DNA from 2 places in the Hydrogenophaga sp. NH-16 genome. Region 2 is predicted to be linked to the other one. Evidence: predicted binding sites of a transcription regulator. Region 2 holds the regulator's gene; the other holds the start of a gene.
The links. Region 2 encodes FNR, which switches genes on or off when oxygen is low (the NO sensors DNR and NnrR bind a similar motif). Its sites were predicted from a motif close to TTGATNNNNATCAA; they were not measured.

Region 1 (7,242 bases), 2.0 Mb from region 2:
CATGCGCACCACGTGCTCCTCTTCGGCGGCGCGCTGGCGCAGCAGGGCCAGGCGGGTGTCGCGCTCGCGCAGGTTGTCCACGATGCGCGAGATGAAGACCACCAGCAGCACGGCGTTGAGCACGAAGCAGATCAGCATGCCCTGGGTGTAGGGGCTGGCCAGGCCCTGGTCGTGGTCCAGCGGCAGAGGCAGCGGCGGCGCCCACAGCGCCAGCCCCGCGAAGCACAGCGTGGTCACCCCCACCATGACCCAGGTCGCCCACACCGGCAGCAGCACCGCGCCCAGGATCACCTGCAGCAGGAACAGGAACACGAAGGGATTGGTGGCGCCGCCGCTGAGGTAGAGCAAGGCGGTGAGCGCGCCCACGTCCACCAGCAGGGTGAGCAGCAGCTCGGGGCCGGTCACGGGCCGCGGCGAGCGGCAGCGCAGCAGCGAGAGCAGGTTGAACACGCCGAGCCCCGCCAGCACCGCGTACATGACGTGCTCGGGGATCGGGATGTCCATGCCATGGGCCACCACCGCCACCGTCGCGATCTGGCCGAACAGCGCCATCCAGCGCAGCTGGATCAGCTGCTGCAGGTTTTTCAGGCCAGCCGCCTGGTCCGGACCGACGGCCGCGAGCGACGGGGTAACGACATTCACCATGGGGCTTGCGGTGCCGACGAGAAACATCAGGAGGAGGCTCCGGATTGTCCGGGAAGCCGCCGCCGCGCACCGTCCCGCAGCACAAAGACCGTGGCGGCCACGGTCATCGCGGCCAGTGCGAACCAGGTCAGCGCGTAGACGAGGTGGTTGTTGGAGAAGCGCAGCACGGTGAGCCCACCCACGGGCCCGTCGGGCGTGGCGCAGGGCGTGTCGGCACCGGCGTCGACAAAGAACGGCGCCACCGCGGCGGGCGGCAACCCCGCGGCCGCCGACAGCGCTGGCACGTCGCGCGAGAACCAGCGCCCAGCGGCTGGGTCGTTGCGGCGCAGGAAGCCGCCGCCGGGTTCGGTGCGCCGCAGCAGGCCGGTGACCGTCGCCGGGCCGGTGCAGCGGGCGGCCTCGCGCGCGCCCTGCCACTGAGAAGCCGAGGGCACGAAGCCGCGGTTGACCCAGACCACGGAACCATCGGTGGTGCGCAGCGGCGCCATCACCCAGAAGCCCGCGCCGCGCTCGGTGACGGCCTGCACCAGCTGTTCGGCGCCGTGCAGGAACTCGCCGCCGAGGCGCACGCGCCGGTACTCATCGGCGGCGGGGTCGGCCTGCAGCGCCGGCCAGGTGTCGGCGCCGGGCGCGGCCACGGGCTCGGCATGTGCGCGTGCCGCCACGCGGGCCACGAGATCGTTCTTCCAGGCCAGGCGCTGGACCTGCCAGGCGCCCAGCGCCAGGAACAGCCCGCACAGCAGCGCGCCCGCTCCGGCCAGCAGGGCGCGTCGCAGCGTCATGGGGTGCCGTGCGGTGCCGCGGCGGGCGGGTGGGCGGCGTGGCCGCCGTGCGCCGGCATCATGTTCTCGTTCATGTGGAACATGACCCAGAGCGTGCCGGCGATGGCAATCGCCACGAAGACCACGGTGAAGATGGTCGACAGCAGGGTCCAGCCGCCTTCGACCTTGCCGTTCATGTGGAGGAAACACACCATGTGCACCAGGATCTGCGCCACGGCGAAGGCACCGAGCACCATCACCGCCGTGGGCCGGTGGGTGATGACGCCGTCCATGACCAGCCAGAACGGGATGGCGGTGAGGACGACCGAGAGCACGAAGCCGACCATGTAGCCCGAGAAGCTGCTGTGCGGGCCATCGTCATGGTCGTGGCCGTGGTCGTCGTGGTGACCGCCGTGGTGGATTGCAGTGTCGTGCGCGCTCATCACAGCACTCCCATCAGGTAGACAAAGGTGAAGACGCCGATCCAGACGACGTCCAGAAAGTGCCAGAACATCGAGAGGCACATCAGGCGGCGCTTGTTCTCGCGCGTCAGGCCGCGCTGGGCGATCTGGATCATCAGCACCACCAGCCAGATCGAGCCGAAGGTGACGTGCAGGCCGTGGGTACCGACCAGCGTGAAGAAGGCCGACATGGCGGCGCTGCTCTGCGGCGTGGCGCCTTCGTGGATCAGGTGCGCGAACTCGTACAGCTCCACGCCCAGGAAGCACAGGCCGAACACGCCGGTGACGGCCAGCCAGCCCAGCGTGCCGCCGACCTTGCCCTGCTGCTTTTGCAGCATGGCGAAGCCGAAGGTGATGGACGAGAGCAGCAGGAAGGCGGTGTTGATGGCCACCAGCTGGAGGTCGAACAGCTCGGCGCCACCGGGGCCGCCCGCATAGCTGCGGCCGAGCACGCCGTAGGTCGCGAACAGCGCCGCGAAGATGAGGCAGTCGCTCATCAGGTAGAGCCAGAAGCCCAGCGCGGTGCCGTTCTCGGGGTGCGGCTCGCGGTCGAGGTGGTAGGCGCGCGTGGCGCCGGGGGTGAGGGCGATGTCAGACATGGCGGGCCAGCAGTTGGGTGCGTGCGTGTTCGGTGGCGGTCACTTCGGACCCGGGGATGTGGTAGTCGCGCTGGTAGTTGAAGGTGTGCACGATGGCCGCGAGCACGATGGCCGCGAACGAGGCGATGGCCAGCGGCCACATGTGCCAGATCAGCGAGAAACCCCAGACCAGCGAGAGCGCCGACAGCACCACACCGGCACCGGTGTTCAGCGGCATGTGGATGGCCTTGAAGCCGGACAGCGGGCGCTGGTAGCCGTGCTTCTTCATGTCGGCCCAGGCGTCGATGTCGTGCACCACCGGGGTGAAGGCGAAGTTGTACTGGGGCGGGGGCGACGAGGTGGCCCACTCCAGCGTGCGGCCATTCCACGGGTCGCCGGTGTGGTCGCGCAGCTGCTCGCGCCGGAAGAAGCTGACGGCGATGCAGACCAGGAAGCTGGCGATGCCGATGGCCACCAGCACGGCGCCGAACAGGGCGATCTGGAACCAGATCTGCAGCGACGGGTCCTCGAAGTGGCTGACGCGGCGCGTCACGCCCATCAGGCCCAGCACGTACAGCGGCGTGAAGGCGAACCAGTAGCCGGCCAGCCAGAACCAGAAGGACACGCGGCCCCAGAAGTCGTCGAGCCGGAAGCCGAAGGCCTTCGGGAACCAGTACACCATGCCGGCGAACAGGCCGAACACCACGCCGCCGATGATCACGTTGTGGAAGTGCGCGATCAGGAACAGCGAGTTGTGCAGCACGAAGTCGGCCGAGGGCACGGCCAGCAGCACGCCGGTCATGCCGCCGACGACGAAGGTCACCATGAAGCCCACGGTCCACAGCATCGGCACCTCGAAGCGGATGCGGCCGCGGTACATGGTGAACAGCCAGTTGAAGATCTTCGCGCCCGTGGGGATCGAGATGATCATGGTGGTGATCCCGAAGAACGAGTTCACGCTGGCGCCCGAGCCCATGGTGAAGAAGTGGTGCAGCCACACCAGGTAGGACAGGATGGTGATGCAGACCGTGGCGTAGACCATCGACGTGTAGCCGAACAGGCGCTTGCCGCTGAAGGTGGCGACCACCTCGGAGAAGACGCCGAACACCGGCAGGATCAGGATGTAGACCTCGGGGTGGCCCCAGATCCAGATCAGGTTCACGTAAAGCATGGGATTGCCACCCAGCTCGTTGGTGAAGAAGTTGGTGCCGACGTACCGGTCCAGGCTCATCAGCACCAGCGCGGCGGTGAGGATGGGGAAGGACGCGACGATCAGCGCGTTGGTGCACAGCGCGGTCCAGGTGAAGACCGGCATGCGCATCAGACCCATGCCCGGTGCGCGCATCTTCACGATGGTCACCAGCAGGTTGATGCCCGAGAGCGTGGTGCCCACCCCGGCGATCTGCAGCGACCAGATGTAGTAGTCCAGCCCCACGCCGGGGTTCTGCGCGCCCAGGTTGGACAGCGCCAGCCAGCCCGAGGTGGAGAACTCGCCCAGGAACAGCGAGACCATCACCAGCACCGCGCCGGCGGTGGTCATCCAGAAGCTGAAGTTGTTGAGGAACGGGAAGGCGACGTCGCGCGCGCCGATCTGCAGCGGCACCAGGTAGTTCATCAGCCCGGTGACCAGCGGCATGGCCACGAAGAAGATCATGATCACGCCGTGGGCGGTGAAGATCTGGTCGTAGTGGTGCGGAGGCAGGTAGCCCAGGTTGTCGCCAAAGGCCATGGCCTGGTGCAGGCGCATCATGATCGCGTCGGCGAAGCCGCGCAGCAGCATCACCAGGCCCAGGATCATGTACATGATGCCGATCTTCTTGTGGTCGATGCTGCAGAACCAGTCGCGCCACAGCGGGCCCCACAGGCGGAATTTCGTCAGCAGGGCGAGCACGCCCAGGCCGCCGAGCACCACGGCCACGAAGGTCCACAGCAGGATGGGCTCGTGCGTCATCGGGATCGAGTCCCAGGTCAGGCGCCCCAGCAGCCAGTGGTTGGAAACGGAAGAAGGATCAGCGGACATGGTGGTGTCTTGGGTGAACGGGTCGGTCGGTGCTCAGGGGCGGGCGGTGAACGTGGGCAGCGTGTCGTCGGCGGAGCAGATCTCCTGCGCGGCGGCGGCTTCGAGGGCGCGGGCGCTGCGGTGGGCGCGGTTGCGCGAGGCGTCGAGCGCCATCACCTGGTGCATGCAGGTCTTGCCCTCTTCCACGCAGAGGCCGACCACGCGGTCGAACAGGCCGTCCTCGACCGACGAGAAGCGCTCCACCGGGTGGCGCTCGCTGGGCTTGGCGAGCGCCAGGTAGGCCTGGCGGGTCAGCGGCTGGCCCTCGGCCTTGGCCCTGGCCACCCACTGCTCGAAGTCCTGTTCGCTCAGGCCGTGGAAGCGGAAGTGCATGCCCGAGAAGCCGGCGCCGCTGTAGTGCGAGGACATGCCGCGGAACACGCCGGGCTGGTTGATCACCGCGTTCAGCTCGGTCTGCATGCCGGGCATGGTGTAGATCATGCCGGCCAGGTCGGGCACGTAGAACGCGTTCATGGTGGTGCTGGAGGTCAGCGTGAAGCGGATCGGGCGGTCCACCGGCGCGGCCAGCTCGTTGACGGTGGCGATGCCCTGCTCGGGCAGCACGAACAGCCACTTCCAGTCCAGCGACACCACCTGCACCTCCAGCGGCTTCACGTTCTCGGGCAGGGCCTTCTGCTCGGAGATGCGGTCCAGCGGGCGGTAGGGGTCGAGCTTGTGGGTGGTGATCCAGGTGATGGCCCCCAGCGCGATGATGATCACCAGCGGCGCGGCCCAGATCACCAGTTCCAGCTTGGTCGAGTGGTGCCAGTCGGGCGCGTAGTCGGTCTCGGCATGCCGGCTGCCCTGGCGGTATCGCCATGCGAACCACAGGGTCAGCGCGATCACCGGCACGATGATCAGCAGCATCAGCACGGTGGCGATCACGACCAGGTCGCCCTGCTGGGCGGCCACGTCGCCGGCGGGGTTGAGCACGACCAGCTTGCTGCAGCCCGTCAGCAGGCTGGCGAGCAGGGGCAAGGCGGCGAGACGGAGGGGTGTGGTAGGGCGCATGCGGAGCAGGAGGGTTTCTCGACAAGCCGAACCGGGAAAACCCCAGTTGCGGAACCGGCGGGAATGTATCGGCTTTCCGCAGCGTTTTCGATTGGACGTTTTGTCCTATGTCAATGCGCCGGACTTCGAGTCACGATATAGGGGTCGCTCAAAACCGGCCCTCCGGAGTCCCCACATGCCCAGCCACACCCTTGAAAAGCCCGGCGCCGCGCCCCGCCAGCCCGCCGCCGCCCCGACCCACGAACACACCAGCCCGGGCGACATCGCCGTCGGCGTGGTGATCGGACGGACCTCGGAATACTTCGACTTTTTTGTCTTCGGCATCGCCTCGGTGCTGGTGTTCCCGGCGGTGTTCTTCCCGCACCTGAGCCGGCTGGACGGCACCCTGTTCGCCTTCGGCATCTTCGCGCTGGCCTTCGTCACCCGCCCCATCGGCACGGTGCTGTCGATGGCGGTGCAGCGCCGCTGGGGCCGCGCCACCAAGCTCACCCTCGCCCTCTTCGTGCTGGGCACCTGCACCGCCGGCATGGCCTTCCTGCCGGGCCACGCCAGCCTGGGCGCCGCCGCCATCGTGCTGCTGACCGTGCTGCGTCTGGGCCAGGGCCTGGCGCTGGGCGGCTCATGGGACGGCCTGCCCTCGCTGCTGGCGCTGAACGCACCCGCCGGCCGGCGCGGCTGGTACGCCATGCTCGGCCAGCTCGGTGCGCCGCTGGGCTTCGTGCTGGCCGCCGGCCTGTTCGCCTACCTCACCAGCAGCCTGTCGCAGGAGGACTTCCTCAGCTGGGGCTGGCGCTACCCCTTCTTCGTGGCCTTCGCCATCAACGTGGTCGCGCTGTTCGCCCGCCTGCAGCTGGTGAGCGCGCATGAGGAGGAAGGCCTGCTGAACCGGCAGGAGTTCGAGCCCGTGTCCACCCGTGAACTGCTGGGCTCGCAGGGCCACAACGTGTTCATCGGCGCCTTCGCCGCGCTGGCCAGCTACGCGCTGTTCCACATCGTCACGGTGTTCCCGCTGTCGTGGATCCACATCTACGCCCAGCAGCCGGTGACCGGCTTCCTGGTGGTGCAGATCGCGGGCGCCTTCCTGTGCGCCGGGGCCATCGTCGCCTCGGGCTGGCTGGCCGACCGCTACGGCCGCCGCACGACCCTGGGCAGCCTGGCCGTGCTGATCGGCGTGTTCAGCGGCTTCGCGCCCATGTTGCTCAACGGGGGCGAAGTGGGCCAGGACCTGTTCATCCTGATCGGCTTCGTCCTGCTGGGCCTGTCCTACGGCCAGGCCTCGGGCACGGTCACGGCCAACTTCGCGCCGCGCTTCCGCTACACCGGTGCGGCGCTCACGTCCGACCTGGCCTGGCTGTTCGGCGCCGCCTTCGCACCGCTGGTGGCGCTGGGCCTGTCGGCCCACTTCGGACTCGCCTTCGTCAGCCTGTACCTGCTCTCGGGCGCAGCCTGCACGCTTGGCGTGCTGCGCCTGAACCGCGCGCTGGAATCGCGCGACTGAACCTCAGACCACCATGCCGGGGTTGCCCTGCATGCCCACCAGCTTGGGCGTGTTGATCTTGCGCGGCGCGATGGTCTTGTGGTTTTTGAAGTAGGCCTCCATCACATCCCAGATCGGCTCGCCCTTGGCGCCTTCGGCCACCGGCGCCCAGCCCGCCACCTTGTAGGTCTTGCTGGCTTCGATCGCCTTGCCATTGAGCATCATGTTGCTGATGCGTTTGCCCGAACCC
Region 2 (7,242 bases):
GATGATCGTGACCTACGACAAGGCGCGTGGAGAGCCGCGCGGAGCACGTTCGAAGAAAGCCGACCCCAAGACCCTGGGCCTTGGGGCTTGCGTCGACTGCACGCTCTGCGTGCAGGTCTGTCCGACGGGCATCGACATCCGCAACGGACTGCAGTACGAATGCATTGGCTGTGGTGCCTGCATCGATGTCTGTGATGAGGTGATGGACAAGGTGGGCTATCCGCGAGGACTGGTCAAGTACTCGACGCAGAACGGCATGGCCAAGGGCTGGACCCGTGAGCAGATGGTCCGCCACGCTTTCCGTCCCAGGGTGCTCGTCTACTCCAGCGTTCTGGCGGTCATCACCCTGGCTGTGTTTGTCAGTCTCTTCCTGCGCACGCCGCTGAAAGTTGATGTGATTCGCGACCGTGGCGCGCTGGCGCGCATGGTGGAGCAGGGGCGCATCGAAAACGTGTTCCGCCTGCAGATCATGAATGCGACCGAGTCGCCGCAGCGCTACCAGATCAGCGTCGACGGTCTTGAGGGCGTGATGATCGCGTCGGAAACCGAGGTGGACGTGCTTTCCACTGAAGTGCGTTCCGCCGCCGTGCGGGTGCAGATCCCGCCCAACGCCGCACCCGCCGGATCGCACCCGATACGGTTCACCGTCCGGTCCACCGCCGCTGATGCGTCCGAGGTCGTGGAGAAGGCGGTCTTCATCGTTCCGCGCTAAACTGGATTTATAAGCCTTATGGAACAAGTCATGTCAGCAATTTCTCGTCCAGTTGACCGCGCACCAAGCACACCTTGGTGGAAGGTCCCGCACATGTGGATGGTGGTGGGCGGTCCTTTGCTGGTCATCATTGCAGGTCTGGTCACCGTGGTCATCGCCGTGAAGAATCCAGACCCTGTGCTCAACAAGTCCGATTACGAGAGGGATCTTGCGGCGGCTCAGCGACTGGAAGGGCAGGCCAAGGTCGATGCGATGGCCAAGTTGCAGCCGGCCCATCAGGCCCGCAATCACGCCGCCTCCCCCGTCGTCCCGGCGGCACCCTCCAAGTAGGACGCCACACCACCGGATGTGACAACACAGGAGTGAAGGTGACGCTCATGAATGCTCAGCGGTGGATGTGGATAGCTTGGCCTGCCTTTCTGGTGGCTGCCGTGCTTGAGATGGTTGTTTTCGCCATGGTCGACCCTGGTGATCTCCATTGGTTCGGCAGCCCCCTGGAGTTGTCTCGCCAAGCCATCTACACCTTGGCGTTCTTTGTGTTCTGGGGCGTCACCATGGCATCGAGCGCGCTGACCACCCTGTTGTCCATGTCTCCGTTCGAAGTCAACCGCTGCCCGGTTCCCGAAGCGGAGCGCCCCCGGGACTGCGCCCGCAACGGCGGGTGCGGCTAACCCTCGGCTTGCACACAAAGAGAAACCCCGCTCAGGCCTTGGGCCCAAGCGGGGTTTCTTTCGTTCAAACGCCCAGACTCAACGGCAGCTCTGAGGGTTCACGATCTGCTTGAGTGCATCGGTGTTCTTGATGTGTACGTAGCGTTGTTTGACTTCGATGGTGCCTTCCTCAACGAACTTCGAGAAAGTCCTGCTCACGGTCTCGAGCTTCATGCCCAGGTAACTTCCAATCTCCTCCCGGGTCATCCGAAGGATGAGCTCTGACTGCGAGAAACCTCGTGCATGCAGACGCTGGACGAGATTGAGAAGGAACGCTGCGAGACGTTCCTCGGCACGCATGCTGCCCAGCAGCAGCATGACACTGTGATCGCGGACGATTTCCCGGCTCATGATCTTGTGGACATGGTGTTGCAGTGTGGTGAACTCCCGCGAGAGTTCCTCGACCTGGTCAAACGGCATCACACAGACCTCGGCGTCCTCAAGCGCAATCGCGTCGCAGGAATGGCGGTCGCTGACGATGCCGTCCATGCCGATGATTTCTCCGGTCATCTGGAAGCCGGTGACCTGGTCTCGCCCATCGGCCGTGGTCACGCAGGTTTTGAAGAAGCCCGAGCGCACTGCGTAGAGCGAAGTGAACTTGTCGCCGGTGTTGAACAGCGCGGTTCCCCGCTTGATCCTCCTGCGCGTGGAGATCACGGTGTCCAGCTTGCCCATTTCCTCGGGATTGAGGCCCATTGGCAAACACAACTCCCGAAGGTTGCAGCTGGAACAGGCGACTTTGATGCTGTGAATGTCCATAAATCTTCCAGATTTCGCCCGAAGCTTAACGCATGGCCACAAGTGCCAGCAAGGCGGGCGCTCTCATCCTCGTTGCGAGCATGGGGGAAAACCCGGGGCTTGGATGGCCCTTGATCTTGATCAAGGGTGCGATTTCCGCCTTGGTGCACATTCGCGCTGAGAACTGGAGAATTGTTTGTGAGTCACGCCATTTCAGACGAATTGCTCAAGCGATTCGACATCCCGGGGCCCCGCTACACCTCGTACCCCACCGCGGACCGCTTTGTAGAAGCGTTCACGGAGAGCGACTACATCCAGGCGCTGGAACAACGTCGGGCAGGCTCGCTCGCGTTGCCGCTGTCGTTGTACGTACATATTCCTTTCTGCGAGTCTGTCTGCTACTACTGCGCCTGCAACAAGGTCATCACCAAACACCACGAAAGGGCTGCGGAATACCTGCGGTATCTGTCGCGTGAGGTGGAGCTGCAGGTACAGCATTTCGGCAAAGGGCATGCCGTGTCCCAGCTGCATCTGGGAGGAGGGACGCCCACCTTCCTGTCCGACGCCGAGCTGGAAGACCTCCTGACGATGATCCGGCGCAACTTCACGCTCGTGCCCGGAGGCGAGTACTCCATCGAGGTTGACCCCCGCACGGTGACGGACCAGCGCTTGCAGACACTGGCCAGGTTGGGTTTTAACCGACTGAGTTTCGGTGTACAGGATTTCGATCCCGCTGTTCAGAAAGCGGTGCACCGGGTTCAGCCGGCCGAACAGGTGTTCGCTCTGGTCGAGACAGCCCGCAAGATCGGGTTTGAGTCGGTGAATGTGGACCTCATCTATGGATTGCCGCTGCAGACCCCTGAGTCGTTTGCCCGTACGCTTGCCCAGGTCAACCAGTTGCGCCCCGACCGCATCGCGCTGTATGCCTACGCGCATCTTCCGGCGCGTTTCAAGCCGCAACGGCGAATCGTCGCTGCCGAGTTGCCCAGCGCGGGAGACAAGCTGTCGATGCTGTCGGCTTCACTGGATGCGATGAGTGATGCGGGGTATGTCTATGTCGGCATGGATCACTTTGCGCTGCCCACGGATGCGCTGGCGGTGGCCAAGCGGCAAGGGCGCCTGCACCGGAATTTCCAGGGCTACAGCACGCAGCCGGATTGCGACCTGATCGCTTTGGGTGTCTCGGCCATCGGCCGCATTGGTGCGACCTACAGCCAAAACGCCAAGACGATCGAGGAGTACTACGACGCGCTGGACCAGGGGCGGCTGCCGATCGTGCGTGGACTGGCACTGACCAGGGACGACCTGCTGCGCCGCTCCGTGATCATGTCGCTGATGTGTCAGGGGCAGCTTCAGTTCGAATCGATCAACCTGGGGCACCTGATCGACTGCAAGAGCTACTTTGCGCGCGAGTTGGAGGTACTGGCTGGCTATGCCGAGCACGGACTGGTTCGCATCGACGACTCAGGTGTGGAGGTGACGCCGTCGGGCTGGTATCTGGTTCGCGCCATTGCCATGGTTTTCGACAAGAACCTGCAGGTCGACCAGGACCGGGCGCGTTTCTCCAAGATCATCTGACTCGCGTGGTTTCGAACCGGCGCGAGGGCTGCGACTGCTAGAGTTCTGCCATGCAAACATCCATGGCACTCACCGCACTGTTCATGGGGATCGCTGGAGGTCCCCATTGTGTTGCCATGTGTGGTGCCGCGTGTGCAGGCATCAGCCGTGGCGGGACTGGGCGCCAGAGCACATCGGCTCTGCTGACCTTCCAGGCCGGACGACTTCTCGGTTATTCCCTCTTTGGTGCTTTTGCTGCAGGGTCGGTGCAGGGTTTGGCATGGCTCGGAACCAACACTTCGGTGATCCGGCCGGTCTGGACCATGTTTCACGTGGCGGCGATGCTGCTCGGGTTGGTGCTGATCTGGCAGGCTCGCCAGCCAGCCTGGCTCGACGGGTTGGCCCAAGGCGTCTGGCGCAGGACGCGTCCTGTGCTCGGGCGGCTGGGAGCCAAGGCTCCCGCGGTGCTCGGCGTCGCGTGGGCCCTGATGCCATGCGGGCTGCTGTATTCCGCGCTGATGGTGGCGTCTTTGTCGGCCAACGCGATGGAGGGCGCGATGATCATGGCGCTGTTCTCTACTGGGACGTCACTGTCATTGACCATCGGTCCCTGGCTTTTGCTGCGTTTGCGAGGCGACGGCTCGGGTGGCTGGGGCATCCGGCTGGCAGGTATTGCACTGGCCGCCACCTCCGGTTGGGCACTCTGGATGGGAATCACCGATCCCACCGGTCTGTGGTGCGCGTGAGCCTCTCAGCTTGAACGTCCTGGCAGGGTTGCCAGAACCAGGCCCAGCAAGGCGATACCAAAAGCAAGCATCTGGACGGTGCTGAGGGTTTCACCCATGAACAGCACACCGATGGTGGCTGCGCTGATCGGGAGCATCACTGTGAACACCCCGGCGCGAGCGGCGGGAACGGACTTCAGGCCGGTCATCCAGAGCCAGACCGTCCAGACACTGGCGGCGAGTGCGTAAAAGACCAGCAGGCCCCACATGGGTGCTGTGATGGAGGCGAAGTCAAAGGCTCTGGCCGCCCACAGCCCAAAGGGCGTGACCAGCACAAAACCCCAGAGGTTGATGATGGCGGATATCCGCTTGGGCCCCAGGCCTTCCGTGAGCCGCTTGCCAATGACCACATAGGAGGCTTCGCAAAGCACCGCAGCGAAGACCAGCAAGTTGCCCCAGAACTGCTGACCGAGACCGAACCATCCGACAGCTTGTGCGTGCGCGGTCCCGCCGGCCTTCTGCATTGAAAAGAGCCCGATGCCGACCGCAGCACACGCAATGCCAAGAGCGGTGCGCTTGCCGATGCGCTCTTTGAGAAACACCCAGCTGAGGACGGCTACCACCGCGGGAATGGATGACATCACCACACCAGCGGACACCGCCGTGGTCATCGACACGCCAAACAGCATGCAGATTGAGAACAGGAAGTTACCCAGAAAGGACTCAAGAAACAGCAGCTTTCGTGTGCGAGCGGACAGCTGGGGCTCTTCGGCAGGCTTGCGCAGCCATCTCCACATGGCCGCACCCCCGAGACCGAAGCGGAGCCACGCAAGCAGGAAAACCGGAAAGGCTGTAACCAATGGTTTGGAGAGTGCGACATAGCTCCCCACCAGCGCCATGCTGGCCGCGAGGCAGACATACGCACCAAATTTTGCGGGTGTGGTTGGTAACTTTGGCTGTGATGACATAGGGCGAGCATCATGCCCCAGTCAACAGTGATCAGTGTCTTCCAGATGGAGTTGTGTTATTTCGCAATGAGAAAAATCTCCTGCTGCGCTGCAAAAAAATTTCTCAATACAAGAGAAATGATTTTGTATGGCGGAATGTGTTTTGGAGATTATTGATTTTAAACGGTTTTATTTTTGTCTTATATAAGACATAAGAGCTTCCAAAAGTCTTCTATAAGACTTAAAGTTCTCCCATCGGCTCCGGTCTGCAGCAGCGACAAGCCGTCCCGTTCATCAACCTCATGGAGAGTCCAAAATGCCCCAGTCCCTCAAAGAACAACTGAGCCGCCAACAGCAGATCGAAGCCCTGGAAAAAGACTGGGCAACCAATCCCCGCTGGAAGCTGGTCAAGCGCGGTTACTCCGCCGCTGACGTGGTGCGTCTGCGCGGATCAATGCAGCCCGAGTACACGCTGGCCCAGCGTGGCGCCGAGAAGCTGTGGGAAAAGGTCAACGGTGGCGCCAAGAAGGGCTACGTCAACGCCTTCGGCGCCATCACCGCCGGCCAGGCCATGCAGCAGGCCAAGGCTGGTCTGGAAGCCGTGTACCTGTCGGGCTGGCAGGTTGCTGCCGACGGCAACACCAGTGAAACCATGTACCCCGACCAGTCGCTGTACGCCTACGACTCGGTGCCCACCATGGTCCGCCGCATCAACAACACCTTCAAGCGTGCGGACGAGATCCAGTGGAGCCGTGGCATCGAGCCGGGTTCGCCGGAGTTCATCGACTACTTCCTGCCCATCGTCGCTGATGCGGAAGCCGGTTTCGGTGGCGTGCTCAACGCCTTCGAACTGATGAAGAACATGATCGCCGCCGGCGCTGCTGGCGTTCACTTCGAGGACCAGCTGGCCGCCGTGAAGAAGTGCGGCCACATGGGTGGCAAGGTGCTGGTGCCGACGCAAGAAGCCATCGAAAAGCTGATCGCCGCCCGCTTTGCTGCCGACGTGATGGGCGTGCCCACCATCGTGCTGGCCCGCACTGATGCCGAAGCCGCCAACCTGATCACCAGCGACCACGACGCCAACGACAAGCCTTTCCTGACCGGTGAGCGCACTCAAGAGGGTTTCTACCGAGTCAAGAACGGTCTGGAGCAAGCCATCAGCCGTGGCGTGGCCTACGCACCCTACGCCGACTTGGTGTGGTGCGAAACTGGCGTGCCCGACATCGGCTTCGCCCGTGAGTTCGCCCAGGCCGTGCACGCTGCCTGCCCCGGCAAACTGCTTTCCTACAACTGCTCGCCCTCATTCAACTGGAAGAAGAACCTGGACGACAAGCAGATCGCCAAGTTCCAGGACGACCTGTCCGCTCTGGGCTACAAGTACCAGTTCATCACGCTGGCCGGCATCCACATCAACTGGTTCAATACCTTCCAGTTCGCCCACGCCTATGCCCGCGGCGAAGGCATGAAGCACTACACCGAGATGGTGCAGGAGCCGGAATTCAAGGCGCGCGAGAAGGGCTACACCTTCGTGTCGCACCAGCAGGAAGTCGGCGCCGGCTATTTCGACGACGTGACCACCGTGATCCAGGGTGGATCCTCTTCCGTGAAGGCCCTGACCGGCTCGACTGAAGAAGAGCAGTTCCACTGATCGCTCTGACGACCAGTTCGCAAGTACGAGACGTCAACCCCGGCTCGCGGCACCGCGATCCCGGGGTTTTCTCTTATTTCCAGTACGTGGTCTGTCGTCAAATTCCTACATTGGTGTGTTGCTTGGGGATATTCCTCCCTACCCGTGGGAGAATTTGCCGGGTAAAGCAGGTCGCTCAGGCCACTACAAAACAGGAGAGTCCAAG

Region 1: cyoA (ubiquinol oxidase subunit II) is a predicted target of FNR. The motif match lies at 5,616-5,629, and genes of this name have one in related genera.

The regions. Positions count from the first base shown of each region.
Region 1 is NZ_CP029344.1:127,562-134,803, forward strand. Features, by position in the region: gene DD542_RS00645 (ATP-binding protein) at 1-645, opposite strand, end outside; gene DD542_RS00650 (SURF1 family protein) at 672-1,427, opposite strand; gene cyoD (cytochrome o ubiquinol oxidase subunit IV) at 1,424-1,849, opposite strand; gene cyoC (cytochrome o ubiquinol oxidase subunit III) at 1,849-2,466, opposite strand; gene cyoB (cytochrome o ubiquinol oxidase subunit I) at 2,459-4,465, opposite strand; gene cyoA (ubiquinol oxidase subunit II) at 4,499-5,515, opposite strand; gene DD542_RS00675 (MFS transporter) at 5,691-7,013, shown strand; gene soxB (thiosulfohydrolase SoxB) at 7,017-7,242, opposite strand, start outside.
Region 2 is NZ_CP029344.1:3,003,541-3,010,782, reverse strand. Features, by position in the region: gene ccoG (cytochrome c oxidase accessory protein CcoG) at 1-712, shown strand, start outside; gene DD542_RS14480 (FixH family protein) at 806-1,042, shown strand; gene DD542_RS14475 (hypothetical protein) at 1,090-1,383, shown strand; gene fnr (fumarate/nitrate reduction transcriptional regulator Fnr) at 1,462-2,181, opposite strand; gene hemN (oxygen-independent coproporphyrinogen III oxidase) at 2,359-3,738, shown strand; gene DD542_RS14460 (sulfite exporter TauE/SafE family protein) at 3,789-4,463, shown strand; gene DD542_RS14455 (DMT family transporter) at 4,469-5,410, opposite strand; gene aceA (isocitrate lyase) at 5,706-7,037, shown strand.